DNA from 2 places in the Lysinibacillus sp. FSL K6-0102 genome. Region 1 is predicted to be linked to the other one. Evidence: a T-box and tRNA genes for the amino acid it is inferred to sense, from the RefSeq annotation. Region 1 holds a T-box; the other holds one or more tRNA genes.
The links. A T-box is a leader RNA that pairs with one kind of tRNA and senses whether it is charged. The one in region 1 lies ahead of tyrS (tyrosine--tRNA ligase), so its partner is inferred to be a tRNA-Tyr.
Positions count from the first base shown of each region.

Region 2: it encodes a tRNA-Tyr, which carries the amino acid that the T-box ahead of tyrS (tyrosine--tRNA ligase) is inferred to sense. The anticodon was not compared.

Region 1 covers NZ_JBBOPH010000001.1:3,605,674-3,612,721, forward strand. The annotation lists gene rpsD (30S ribosomal protein S4) at 1-79, shown strand, start outside; partial or broken gene NYE73_RS18310 (MFS transporter) at 151-1,173, opposite strand; gene NYE73_RS18315 (iron-containing alcohol dehydrogenase) at 1,776-2,981, shown strand; gene NYE73_RS18320 (cobalamin-binding protein) at 3,121-3,924, shown strand; gene tyrS (tyrosine--tRNA ligase) at 3,975-5,243, opposite strand; T-box leader at 5,327-5,535, opposite strand; gene NYE73_RS18330 (transglycosylase domain-containing protein) at 5,638-7,048, shown strand, end outside.
Region 2 covers NZ_JBBOPH010000001.1:4,079,368-4,086,415, reverse strand. The annotation lists rRNA gene NYE73_RS20850 (23S ribosomal RNA) at 1-368, shown strand, start outside; rRNA gene rrf (5S ribosomal RNA) at 481-596, shown strand; tRNA gene NYE73_RS20840 (tRNA-Asn) at 613-689, shown strand; tRNA gene NYE73_RS20835 (tRNA-Ser) at 695-786, shown strand; tRNA gene NYE73_RS20830 (tRNA-Glu) at 811-885, shown strand; tRNA gene NYE73_RS20825 (tRNA-Val) at 901-976, shown strand; tRNA gene NYE73_RS20820 (tRNA-Met) at 1,003-1,077, shown strand; tRNA gene NYE73_RS20815 (tRNA-Asp) at 1,081-1,156, shown strand; tRNA gene NYE73_RS20810 (tRNA-Phe) at 1,172-1,244, shown strand; tRNA gene NYE73_RS20805 (tRNA-Thr) at 1,258-1,333, shown strand; tRNA gene NYE73_RS20800 (tRNA-Tyr) at 1,343-1,426, shown strand; tRNA gene NYE73_RS20795 (tRNA-Trp) at 1,440-1,513, shown strand; tRNA gene NYE73_RS20790 (tRNA-His) at 1,526-1,601, shown strand; tRNA gene NYE73_RS20785 (tRNA-His) at 1,637-1,712, shown strand; tRNA gene NYE73_RS20780 (tRNA-Gln) at 1,717-1,791, shown strand; tRNA gene NYE73_RS20775 (tRNA-Gly) at 1,797-1,871, shown strand; tRNA gene NYE73_RS20770 (tRNA-Cys) at 1,880-1,953, shown strand; tRNA gene NYE73_RS20765 (tRNA-Leu) at 2,001-2,081, shown strand; gene NYE73_RS20760 (PqqD family protein) at 2,974-3,234, shown strand; gene NYE73_RS20755 (lasso peptide biosynthesis B2 protein) at 3,227-3,649, shown strand; gene NYE73_RS20750 (asparagine synthase-related protein) at 3,646-5,373, shown strand; gene NYE73_RS20745 (hypothetical protein) at 5,449-5,688, shown strand; gene NYE73_RS20740 (hypothetical protein) at 5,996-6,316, shown strand; gene NYE73_RS24735 (MauE/DoxX family redox-associated membrane protein) at 6,419-6,802, shown strand; gene NYE73_RS20735 (MauE/DoxX family redox-associated membrane protein) at 6,799-7,048, shown strand, end outside.

The sequences.
Region 1 (7,048 bases):
ATTCACTCGCCTTCCAGAGCGTTCTGAATTATCAGCTGAAATCAACGAAGCATTCATCGTAGAGTACTACTCTCGTTAATCAATTGATGCTAATAAAAGCCCTGAAATCCCTTGTATACCAAGGCTTCAGGGCTTTTTTTCTATGAACAATCAATTAGAACCTACGTTTTTTCCGCTTTTAATCATTAGCGCAAAAACTAATCCAGTACCGAGTATTGTAGCAAGTAGGAGGAAGGCTACAGTAAAGCTACCAAATTGTATGAAATAAGCAGATATGAACGGTGCAACACTTGTTCCAGCAAATAAAATTACTGTGTACATAGAAACTGCAATTCCTCCCATATTCCAACCTAACTGACTAACAAGCGTTACTAATGAAGGAACAGCAAGTGCAATCCCACCAACAAATAAAATACTACTGATTGTTAAACCGGCTATAGTTGAAATAAAGCTCATCGCGGTCAGTGCAATAATCGAAAGAGTTAAGGCCATTTTCAGTACAAACAGCACATTAAAACGCTTTGCTATTTTCCCCGCAAATGGTGACATAACCATCCCCACTATCCCAAAGATACGAATGTAAATAAGGTTCTGACTTTTCATACCAAAGAAATCACTCGTTAAATAAGCCCCTAAAATAATGTACATACTGACAAATGACATTATTAATACAAACGCAATGATATAACTAAAGATCAAATTTCTATTGGTGAAAATAATACCAATTCTCTTCAGAGGAGCCCATATATTTTTAGTTTCAATCTGAATTATTCCCTTCGGTAAGATCCACACGACTAACAAAGCAGTCATAACATACACTACAGCAAGTACATAAAAGATGACGTGCCAATGACTATGGTCGCTTACATATCCACTAAACACCTGACCAACTATACCCGCTACAAGAAATCCCGTACTGATAAAACCTACTGCCCCAACTTTTCGATCATTTGGAAAAACCTCAAGAGTATAGGCAAGTGCTACTGGTGAAAATGTTGCTGCCGCAAGCCCCTGTAATCCTCTCAATAGAAGGATAAAAGAAAAGTCATTAACTAAACCTAGAAGTAACGTTATTACGCTTAATAAAAAAAGCCCAAATACAATGATATTTTTACGACCATATTTTTCTGATATCGCACCATAGAAAAAACACCCTAGTGCAAATCCAAGTGAAAAAACACTAGATGTTTGGCATCTTCTCGATTTGTATCACTTGAAGAAGACATTTGAATCAGTTCAATATACGGCTCTACCCCTAATACAGGTAAATTATCTTCATGTGTTAATCCAAAGCAAGAATTTTTATTTTCACTGATTTCTTCAAAATGATGCACTACTTTTTTAGCGCAGACGCATTGCCCAGATTATTATAACCAACAATAATTTTCCCTCTTATATTGTGGCAATTTTATGTACTTTAAAATAACAATTACATAGTTTCAAAATAACATAATCACTACCTTTATAATAAAAACAAAATATCAGTTATTTACTATTCATTAGATCATCAAAATAGAACTGTTTTCCAAAAAATATATTTTACTTTCATAGTAAAATATTTTTAAAACCTTTTTAAATTCAATATTCTACAACAAAACAACATTCCAACGCTCCTATCATCACCTTAACTTTTTTGTAAAATAATAACATGAAGAAATTTAACAATTTTAATAAAAATACGAGTTGAACTTTTACAAAAAATAGAATACGATGAATTGCGAAAGGTGGTTCACCATCATTCAAGCAATAATAATTTTTTAAAAGGGGTTGGAAATATGTCAGACGTTCTAAAGCAATTTGTTATGCCGAAAACAAACTTATTTGGACCTGGAGCAATTCAAGAAGTTGGTAAACGCTTAAATGATTTAGAAGTGAAAAAGACATTAATCGTAACAGATGAGGGTCTACACAAATTAGGTCTCTCAGAACAAATTGCAAACATCATTACAGCTGCTGGAATTGATGTAGCAATTTTCCCTAAAGCAGAACCAAATCCAACAGATCAAAACATAGAAGATGGCATTTCCGTGTATCATGCGGAAAACTGTGATTCTATTGTTTCTCTTGGAGGAGGCAGCGCACACGATGCAGCAAAAGGTATCGGACTTATTGCTTCGAATGGTGGACGCATTCATGATTATGAAGGCGTTGATAAATCACAAAATCCACTTGTGCCATTAATTGCAATTAATACAACTGCTGGTACTGCCAGTGAAATGACTCGTTTCACTATTATCACAGATACAGCACGCAAAGTAAAAATGGCCATTGTTGATAAGCATGTGACACCGTTACTTTCTATAAACGATCCTGAATTAATGATTGGTTTACCTCCTGCTCTTACGGCAGCTACTGGGGTCGATGCACTAACACATGCTATTGAATCATTCGTTTCTACGAATGCTACACCAATCACGGACGCATGTGCTGAAAAGGTCCTTCAGCTAATTCCTGAATATCTACCACGTGCCTATGCAAATGGAGCTGATATAGAAGCGCGTGAACAAATGGTATATGCACAATTTTTAGCGGGAATGGCCTTTAATAATGCATCACTTGGCTATGTTCATGCAATTGCTCATCAATTGGGCGGTTTCTATAACCTACCACATGGCGTGTGCAACGCTATTTTATTGCCACATGTTTGTCGATTTAATGTCACAGCACGTACAGAGCGCTTTGCTCGTATCGCTGAATTATTAGGAGAAAATGTAGAAGGTTTAAGTAAGCGAGATGCGGCTGAAAAGGCTATTACAGCTATTGAGAAGTTATCACAAGATTTAAATATTCCTAGCGGCTTCCGTGAATTAGGTGCAAAAGATGAGGATATTGAGATCTTAGCAAAAAATGCATTATTAGATGTGTGTGCTGAGACGAACCCTCGTAAAGCAACACTAGAGGATATCAAACAAATCATCACAAATGCAATGGGTCCTATTGTGAAAAAAGAAGAGTCACTCGAGGCAGTTGCCCTTTCTTAATCGACGGTTTCCTATAAGCCTATACAAAGGATGGAGAAAACAAATGTTTTCTCCACTTTTTTATGGACTCGATACACACACATTGTCTATCACGGGAACTCTCGTTATACTTTTCTTAAAAAGAATAGGAGAAAATAATATGCGTTTAATTTCAATTTGTCCTAGCAATACAGAATTAGTCGCCTATTTAGGGCTGACAGACCAGCTCGTTGGAGTTGATGATTATTCCGATTGGCCATCATCGGTTAAAGATCTACCACAGCTTGGGCCTGATTTATCAATTAACATGGATGCATTAGAGGCATTACAGCCTGATCTTGTTCTGGCTTCCTTGAGTGTACCTGGTATGGAAAAAAACATTGAGGCACTAAAAGAAAGAAATATCCCTCATATTATTTTTAATGCAAACTCATTAGAAGAAATTGCGCAAGATCTTCTGACACTCGGGAAAGCTTGTCAAGTGGAGGAACAAGCAAAGACAATTGCTGAAGAGTACATGCATTCCATCGAAAAAATGTATTCCATTGCACAAACAATTCCGAAGAAACCTACCCTGTATTGGGAATGGTGGCCGAACCCTATTTTCACTCCTGGGAAAATAAATTGGCTAACAGAAATTAGCGCTCTTGCTGGTGGCATTAATCTATTTCAAGATGTTGAGCTTGCTAGTGTTCAAACAGATTGGATAGATGTTGTTAAACGCCAGCCTGACTATATCATGATGGCTTGGGTTGGTGTCGCATTTGAGCGTATCCAACCTGCTAATTTATTAAAACGTCCATATGCCAAAGAGTTACATGCCATTCAATCGGAACAGCTCCATGTAATGGAAGAATGGCTGTATTGTCGCCCTTCTCCACGACTTATTGAAGGTGCTATAAAGCTTGGAAAAATACTGCATCCTAAAGAATATGAACAAATAAAACCTCCAAGTTTCTTATGATGAAAAAACCACATCCAGCGTTTTTTGGGATGTGGTTTTGCAAATAGAAATTAGATAAATTTCACCATATGATATTTTTTCTTACCTCGACGGACAATGCTAAATGCATCCTCTAAACGATCCTTCGCATCGACTACATATTCTAAATCTGTTACCTTTTCACCGTTTACACTAATAGCACCATTTGATACATCCTCACGTGCTTGACGTTTTGAAGAGGAAATGCCGGCCTCCACAAGTAGGTCCACAATGTTTTTATCCTCTTTAGCCATTTCAATAGAAGGAACGTCTTTAAAAGCGTCCTTCATTTCTTCGGCTGAAAGTGCTTTTAGATCTCCTGAGAATAAAGCAGCTGTAATACGGATGGCTTGCTCTAATGCCTCTTGACCATGTATTAAACGAGTCATTTCTTCAGCTAGCGCCTTTTGTGCCTTACGTAAATGTGGCTCCTCCTCTACAGATACGGCTAAAGCTTCAATTTCTTCACGAGATAGGAACGTGAAGATTTTTAAGTATTTTATGACATCTGCATCAGCTGCATTGATCCAGAATTGGTAGAATTCATATGGAGATGTTTTCTTACTATCTAGCCAAACAGCACCACCTGCGGTTTTACCAAACTTTGTACCATCTGCCTTTGTTACTAATGGAATCGTAATTCCAAAGGCTTTCGTTTCTTCCTCGTGTGTTTTACGAATAACCTCTAACCCTGTTGTAATATTACCCCATTGGTCAGAGCCACCTACTTGAATACGGCAATTGTAGTGATTGTATAAATGATTGTAATCAATACCTTGAATTAACGTATAGGCAAACTCTGTAAACGAGATTCCTGTGTCAAGACGAGAAGCAATCGTATCTTTTGCTAACATATAGTTTACGTTAATTAGTTTCCCGTAATCACGTAAAAATTCAATTGTGTTTATATTACCAATCCAGTCACGATTGTTCACAAGCTGAGCACCATTGCCATCTTCCGCAAATTCGAAAATACGTTCTAATTGACTACGGATTCCTTGAACGTTTTTATCGATTTGCTCTACTGTTTGTAATTGGCGCTCTTCTGAACGGCCAGATGGGTCACCGATCATCCCTGTCGCACCACCAACAAGTAAAATTGGACGGTGGCCCGCTTTTTGGAATCGACGAAGTGTTAACAATGGAACAATATGTCCAATATGCATGGAGTCAGCTGTTGGATCTACCCCACAGTATAAAGATACAGATTGTTCATCTAATAATTTTGCCATGCCTTCCGCATCTGTTTGTTGGTATAGCAAACCACGCCATTCTAAATCTTGTAATAATTCGTTTGTCATGTTCATTCCTCCTAAAATGGTTAAATTCATTACGTGCATGGACATGTTTAAATAAAAAAAGTCCCTACACGCAAACAATTGCATGCAGGGACGTTAAGTTGCAAACTAACGCGGTACCACCCAGCTTGAAGATGTCATCCACCTTCCACTTCATTCAGCCGCCTTTATCGCAGGCGCGCACGTCTAAGCTCCAAGCACGTAATTCGTCTCTACAATATGACCAGTTTTCACCAACCACTGGCTCTCTAAACAGGGAATATAGACACTACTGCAAGCTCTTCATCACCAGAAAACTATAAACATAATTTTATACGATTCTTTTTCAAAGTCAATAACTATGTTCGTGCTAAAACAATATGTGCTATAATAGACAAGATTTTAGGAGGTCGATACATTGAAAGATTGGATTGAAAAAATCAATGCAAAGATCGATGAATTACTTGAACAAAAATGGATGAAGAAATTACGTATTTCAGGTAGTGTTACCTGGAACTTATTTTTACTATTTTTAGTCTTTGCATTGGTTGGCACTGTATTTGTCGGTTCAGTTGGAGCTGGTTATTTTGCTTCTCTTGTAAAAGAAGAACCGTTACGCTCAAAACAAGAGTTAAGGGATCAAATTTTTAGCTATGAAGAAACCAGTGAGATTTATTTTGCCAACGATATTTATATTGGGAAATTAAGGACAGATTTAGATCGACGTGAAACTTCGCTTAGCAATGTTGCACCAGAGGTCGTGAATGCTGTTCTGGCAACAGAAGATGAATATTTCCGAGAGCATAACGGAATTGTTCCTAAAGCAGTTATTCGTGGGTTATTACAAGATGTCACAAACTCTGCAACGCAGACAGGTGGTTCTACACTTACCCAGCAGCTTATTAAAAACCAAGTACTAACTAATGAAGTATCATACGAGCGTAAAGCTAAGGAAATTTTACTAGCGATGCGTTTAGAACATTTTATGACGAAGGAAGAAATATTAGAGGCTTATTTAAATATCATTCCCTATGGTCGTAACTCTTCAGGACGAAATATTGCAGGTGTTGAAACAGCTGCGGAAGGAATTTTTGGCGTAAAAGCAAAAGAATTGACTCTTCCTCAAGCTGCGTACATAGCTGGTATTCCACAGGCACCATTTGCTTATACACCATTTACAAATACAGGTGAACTGAAAAGTGAAGAAGCTTTGAAACCAGGTATTGATCGTATGAAAACAGTACTTTATCGTATGAAAGAAGCTGGTTATATTGATGATGCACAGTATAATGAAGCGTTAAACTATGATATTGCTGCCGATTTCCGTGGACCAGAAATGCGAGCGGAGGATCGTTATCCTTGGTTGACTTATGAGCTTGAAGCTCGTGCAAAAGATATTATTGCTGAAAAATTAGCAAAAGATGATGGGATTGACCCAGAGCGCTTAAAGTCAGAAAAAAAATTAAAGGATAAATATACGATTTTAGCAGATCGTGATGTTCGTTCAAAAGGCTATCGTATTTATTCAACCATTAATAAAGATATGTATGATGCGATGCAAAAAGCAGCAAAAGACTTCCAGTATTATGGTCATACGTATACTGGTAAAGGGAAAGATCCTGTTACTGGTGAAGAAATTGATATTGAGATGCCGGTACAAGTAGGTAGTATTTTAATAGAGAATACGACAGGTCGTATTTTAAGCTTTGTCGGTGGTCGAGACTTTAAAACCACTCAAGTAAACCATGCAACACAAGCTTATCGTTCTAACGGTTCTACAATGAAACCATTACTTGTTTATGGACCTGCCATTGAGTATGGCGTAATCG
Region 2 (7,048 bases), 470 kb from region 1:
GTCGGTCCCAAGGGTTGGGCTGTTCGCCCATTAAAGCGGTACGCGAGCTGGGTTCAGAACGTCGTGAGACAGTTCGGTCCCTATCCGTCGTGGGCGTAGGAAATTTGAGAGGAGCTGTCCTTAGTACGAGAGGACCGGGATGGACACACCGCTGGTGTACCAGTTGTCTTGCCAAAGGCATCGCTGGGTAGCTATGTGTGGACGGGATAAGTGCTGAAAGCATCTAAGCATGAAGCCCCCCTCAAGATGAGATTTCCCATTACGCAAGTAAGTAAGATCCCTCAAAGACGATGAGGTAGATAGGTTCGAGGTGGAAGTGTGGTGACACATGGAGCTGACGAATACTAATCGATCGAGGACTTAACCAAAAAAGTTTGAAACATTCAATGCACCGTTTATCCAGTTTTGAAAGAATAAAATATTAGAATATACTTGTAATTTTTATAATATATGTTATAATAAGTATTGTCTTTCAAATAGTCTAGTGATGATGGCAAAGAGGTCACACCCGTTCCCATACCGAACACGGAAGTTAAGCTCTTTAGCGCCGATGGTAGTTGGGGGCTTCCCCCTGTGAGAGTAGGACGTCGCTAGGCTATATACTAAAATTATTCCGAAGTAGCTCAGTTGGTAGTAGCACCTGACTGTTAATCAGGTTGTCGCAGGTTCGAGTCCTGCCTTCGGAGCCATTCTTGGAGAGTTGTCCGAGTGGCCGAAGGAGCACGATTGGAAATCGTGTAGGCGGTTAACACTGTCTCAAGGGTTCAAATCCCTTACTCTCCGCCAGCACTTTGATGTGTTCCAAACGATGGCCCCTTGGTCAAGTGGTTAAGACACCGCCCTTTCACGGCGGTAACACGGGTTCGAATCCCGTAGGGGTCACCAATTCAATACCCAGATGGAGGATTAGCTCAGCTGGGAGAGCATCTGCCTTACAAGCAGAGGGTCGGCGGTTCGAGCCCGTCATCCTCCACCATTATTTTTACAACATTATAGTATTATCGCGGGGTGGAGCAGTGGTAGCTCGTCGGGCTCATAACCCGAAGGTCGTTGGTTCAAATCCAGCCCCCGCAACCAAATGGTCCCGTGGTGTAGCGGTTAACATGCCTGCCTGTCACGCAGGAGATCGCCGGTTCGATCCCGGTCGGGACCGCCATTTATTTTAAAATATGGGTCAGTAGCTCAGTTGGTAGAGCATTAGATTGAAGCTCTAAGTGTCGGCGGTTCGATTCCGTCCTGACCCATCTTGTTTTTTTTGCCGGTTTAGCTCAGCAGGTAGAGCAACTGACTTGTAATCAGTAGGTCGTGGGTTCGATTCCTATAGCCGGCACCAGATTTTCCCGGAGGGGTAGCGAAGTGGCTAAACGCGGCGGACTGTAAATCCGCTCCTTAGGGTTCGGCGGTTCGAATCCGTCCCCCTCCACCAGTTTTATTATTTTAGGGGCATAGTTCAACGGTAGAATAGAGGTCTCCAAAACCTTTGGTGTGGGTTCGATTCCTACTGCCCCTGCCAATTAATTTTATGGCGATTGTGGCGAAGTGGTTAACGCACCGGATTGTGGTTCCGGCATTCGTGGGTTCGATTCCCATCAGTCGCCCCATCTAATATAAAATTAATAAACATCATAATACAATGGCGATTGTGGCGAAGTGGTTAACGCACCGGATTGTGGTTCCGGCATTCGTGGGTTCGATTCCCATCAGTCGCCCCATTGTTGGGGTATAGCCAAGCGGTAAGGCAACGGATTTTGATTCCGTCATGCCTAGGTTCGAATCCTAGTACCCCAGCCATTTTTGCGGAAGTAGTTCAGTGGTAGAACACCACCTTGCCAAGGTGGGGGTCGCGAGTTCGAACCTCGTCTTCCGCTCCATGTATGACGGCGGCATAGCCAAGTGGTAAGGCACGGGTCTGCAACACCCTTATCACCGGTTCAAATCCGGTTGCCGCCTCCATATTTTAACTGTTAATCGGTTTATCCGATTTTTTTTATCTCCATTATGCCGGTGTGGCGGAATTGGCAGACGCGCACGACTCAAAATCGTGTTCCTTTGGAGTGTCGGTTCGACCCCGACCACCGGTATCATCAAATTAATAAAAATTAAGAAAGCTCATAAATCTTGATATAACAGGGTTTATGAGCTTTTTATATTAGGGGAATTGCAACAGGTTTAGAAAGAGAAGGATTCTTTTTGAAGAAAAGGTCAACGAGAATAAAAAAAGTATAGAAAATTCATTGGAAGAGAATAGTATGAGTTTTAACGTAGAAGTTACTCATGGGTTTGAATCTCCAAAGGAATCATTAGAAACATAATTAAAACAAGAATGTTTATATTAGCATTCTTGTTTTTTTATGTGATAAAACATTGTGTGTCAGAACGTTCGCTATGATAGACTAAGCAGTTATGTTTATGTAAAACAGGTAAATTTGTTTTACAAATTTTACAGGGCTTTAGAGGGTAATAAATATCTTTACAATATTTTTCTATAAAGGTTGTGCCATTTTAGACGCCTGAAAAGAATAGGTTTATCCTATAGATTTTAGGTAAAAGACAAAGACATCTGTTTCAACATCAATAATTTTTTGAACTTTGGTGGAGAGAGAATATTTTCTTTTATACATTGATTTTTAGATTTCTATTTTTAAGATCTTTCATGGACCAATAAAACCCTACGAGTTGCATCTTCTAGTTGATTGAAAGTTAACAATCAACTAGAAGGTGCAGTTTTTATATATGTGTTGAGTGATGGACTTGATGTGGATGTAATCGATAGCACAAGAGTTGTCATTTTACTCCACTACATTTATATAATCATAAACGTAATGGAGTAAGTAGAAAAAATACGGTTATGTGGAAGAAAGAAGATGATAAGAGTAAAGAGACTGTTAGAGCTTATGACTGTGTATAGTAGTAATACAGGAACAGTATTAAAGGATTGTTCACAATGTAAAAGAGGAGGAAGTGGTAAAAGGGATGCGTGTAAAAAAATCAAAGTATCTTCTTTCCTATAAAGAAGAGGATGAATATCTAATTATTAATATTTATACGAATCAAATTTACGCACTAGATAAATTTAGTTCATTTATTTGGGAAGAGTTTGATAAAACACCAATAGTCTCTGATATTTCCAAATTAATAGCTAAAAGGACAAATGAAGATATTTTAATTATTCAAAAGGATTTAGATGGATTTTTAAATTCGTTGTCAAAAGGAGGTTTAATTAAATTTGTATAATATTTTATATTTATACAAAGAATTAATATTTTTAGATTTCCAAATACGGAGAAAAGGTTTTGATGAAGTCTTTAGACGCTATATAAAAAAATATACTATAGAGGGTTCTAAAGAGATTTTTACTGAGGAGAATTCTGAAGAGATTTTGGAGTGGTTTATTCTTTTAGACCAAGTTTGCTGTTGGTATCCTAGGAAAGCAGATTGTATACACAAAACGTTAATTGGTTATAAGATACTTCAATCTAAGTATGGTATACCAGTAAACATGGTAATAGGGATAAAAAAATTTCCCTTAGAGGCACATGCCTGGATTCAATATCAGGGCCACAATCTATTTGAAGAAATGGAAAATCTTGATTCGTTGAAAGTGATTATAGATTCAAACTCGTATATGAAGGGAGTTGAACTTAGGTGAATTGGTATGTGTTTGAATTTATGTATAATTCGGAGGGAGAAGTGGATAAAAATGGACATCTTAAGATCAACAGTAAATCAAAAGTAAATTATTTCAACACATCCTCACAGAACTTTGTTTTGAAAGCAGCATATGCTCAAAATACGACCCCATATGTGTTTTTTGAAAATAATGATGTATTAATAGTGGGAGACATTGTGATATACAATATTTTGAATCATGGTGTATATGAAAATGTTGATTGGACTGAGCAAGAATTACTCACTAATTTAATTTCCCTTTATAACACATTTGGTTTGGATTTTGTGAAGCGTTTAGATGGCGAGTTTTCATTTGTTCTATTTGATAAAAAGAATTTAACATTAATGGCCTGTAGAGATACCTTGGGGGTAAAAAGGCTCTTTTATTTAAAAACCGATACAAAATTAGTAGTTGCGAGCGATATCTTTCTATTGAAAAGTTATCTAAATACACCTGAGTTGAACGGTGTTTACTTTCAAGAATATCTAAATGCAAAAGGAATTGTTGATTCCTATTTAACGCCATATAAAGAGATCTTGCGTTTACCGAGTGGGAATATGTTTGTTTATGAAAATAAGGAAATTAACCTAATAAACTATGTGAATTATGATGAATTATTTTCTGATAAATGGATGATGAAGGAGACAACTATAAATCGGAAAGCGTTAATTGAAGAATTCGAAAGTATTTTGAACAAAGCAGTTTTGAGGAGAGTACGGAAAAGCGAGCGAAATACGGTGTTATTAAGCGGTGGCTTAGACTCAACTACTATTTTTAATGTGTCAAAACGATTGGGGCATAGATACGGAGAAATTAATTCGGTAAGCGTTGTTTTTGATGAATTAAAGGAATGCGATGAAAGTGCATATATAACGGAATTATTAGAACAATATAATTCTAAAGGTACTTTTCTAAATTATGATTCAGTATTGATGTATGAAGATCTTCGGAATAATATATTACGTTTTGACGAACCGTATGCTACTGCTCCTACATGTGAATTTATTTCTCCCTTAATAGAGTCAAGTGTGAACAATAATACATATAGTATCCTAACAGGTTATGGTGGTGACCAACTTTTAACGAATCCGCCGTATTTATTAAGAGATTACGTTAGAGAAGGAAAAATAAAGGATATGTTCGGCGATTTAACTAAATATTGTATGTATACAAATATGTCTGCTTTTAAAGGATTACGTGAGTACATCATTCAACCACATCCTTTTAGTAGAACAACTAAAAATAAACGGAATCATGCTAGAAATTTATTGCATCAAATGTTAAATGCAAAAGCCAATCATTATATGGATAGGGCGATAGGTGGCTTTTATGGTGTGGATATAAAACATCCTTTTTTAGATAGGGAGTTAATTTCTTTTATGATTAAAATCCCTAGTCATATTCTCTTTGATCCTTTCTACACGAAAAAAATTTTAAGAGACTCTCAGAAAAATAAGTTACCTGACAGTATTCGACTGCGTATAAATAAAACATCACACATTGCTCATACATTAAAGAGTATAAGGAAAAATTGGAATTCAATTTATTCTAATGTAAAGTCACCTTTAGTTGTCTCAAAGTTAGGTCTTTGTTCCGAAGAGTTTTGGGAAGAAAATTTATATAAGTGGAGAAATGGTTTGTTGATAGATGAGGCTTTTTTATTACTGTTCTCCATTGAAGTATGGATTATGCAAGAAGTGTAATGAATCAATATTAATAAGGAGGCTGTTAGTGTAGGTGTATTGTGCTATTTCTAAGGGTTGCAGGAGGAAATAATTATGTTAATGACATATAGCAAACCAATGCTTTTAGATAGTGGAAATAGTTCGGAAATCATTAAAGGTCAATGTGGCTGGGGTAAAGAATTGCCATTTTTTGATGAAACAGGTGCTGTAAAAGGTAGTTATAGAAGACGTAAATATAGAACCGAACCATGTTATGGTCCTGGAGTTGTAAATATATGTTACGTTTGTAAGACTGAAACGGTTAGTTGTTCTGCAGAAAAAGATGACTGCTAACTTATAAATAGGTTAATACCAAAACTATTTTATTTATTTCGATGTTAACTGTAATTAATGTTCTACTTTTTTATTACATAAAAGTTGTAACAGGAATGTATAGTCAAGAACAGGTTTTGGTGAAGAGTCTACGATGAATCGTTATGGTTCTATAGCAGAAAATAAATACAAAAACTAAATTTGCCCTATAGTAATAGCACAATACTCCTACAAAATGTGAAATGAACGTTTTCATATTTTTCTAACTGATAAATAAAGTATGACACTAATTTTCGGGATTGTATTTTTGATTTTCTTTTTTTACAATTTGACAAAATTAAGAAACTGCATTGATTTTCAGCGGAGATTTATACAGATTGAGCAAATAGATTTCCTGGAAAAGGGAAGAACATATTTGATTTCGGATGAAAATAACATTTTTGATAACTTATATGTTTTGAATGCTTTTTATCGTAGAATTTCAAAAAAGAGAGAAGTTATTTTGATAAAAGTGTTATTTGAAAACGATAACGAGATAAAAGTCGAACATTTGATGAAATTAAATCAATTGCAAATTGAAGAAATTCCAGTATTACTATATATGGGTGAAAAATATTATTGGGAAGATATAATGAATTTTTCTTCATAAGGTAAATCTCTTTGAAACAATATAAAATTTTGTGTGTATTTTACTATTAAAATCCTTGTATATTAAAGGATTTTAATAGTGGCTTGAAAGAAAAGGAGTTGACTGAATATCATTATTGTTTATCTGGTTGTAGCAATTATTTTTCTAAAAAACGGATTCAATAAAGTTTTTAAAATTTATCATTATTACGTGGCGATAAATGAAAAAATAACAATATCTCCGATATTCGTAAGCATTTTAGTGAGTTTAGATGTGCTTGTAGGTATCTCCTTATTAATTCAATTTGTGAATATTTACATATGTATGACCGCTGTAATGTTGCAATTGTTCAATCTTTTTTTACTGTTTAAACCTTCTAAAGGAGGAAAGACACGTAACTGTGGTTGTTTTGAAAACATACCTATCAATATAAATATAAAAAATTTAGGATACAATTATGTGAAATTCACATTAACTTTCTTAATTTTTTTAGGAGAGATACTATGATTTATATTTTTTGTTATGGTTCTGCTTTAGTATTGATACTTTCTGGGATTTCTAAATTAATCTCACATTCAAATACAAAGCAGTTTTTTTTAAAGTATATTCCTATCAATGATATTTTAATTACATTTTTGGCATTGTTATTCCCATTATTTGAAATTGTAATAGGTGTCAGTTTGTTTATTTATGCTCACCCTATACTTTATATTAGTGCCTTATCTTTAATCTTACTCTTTATAATTATTAATT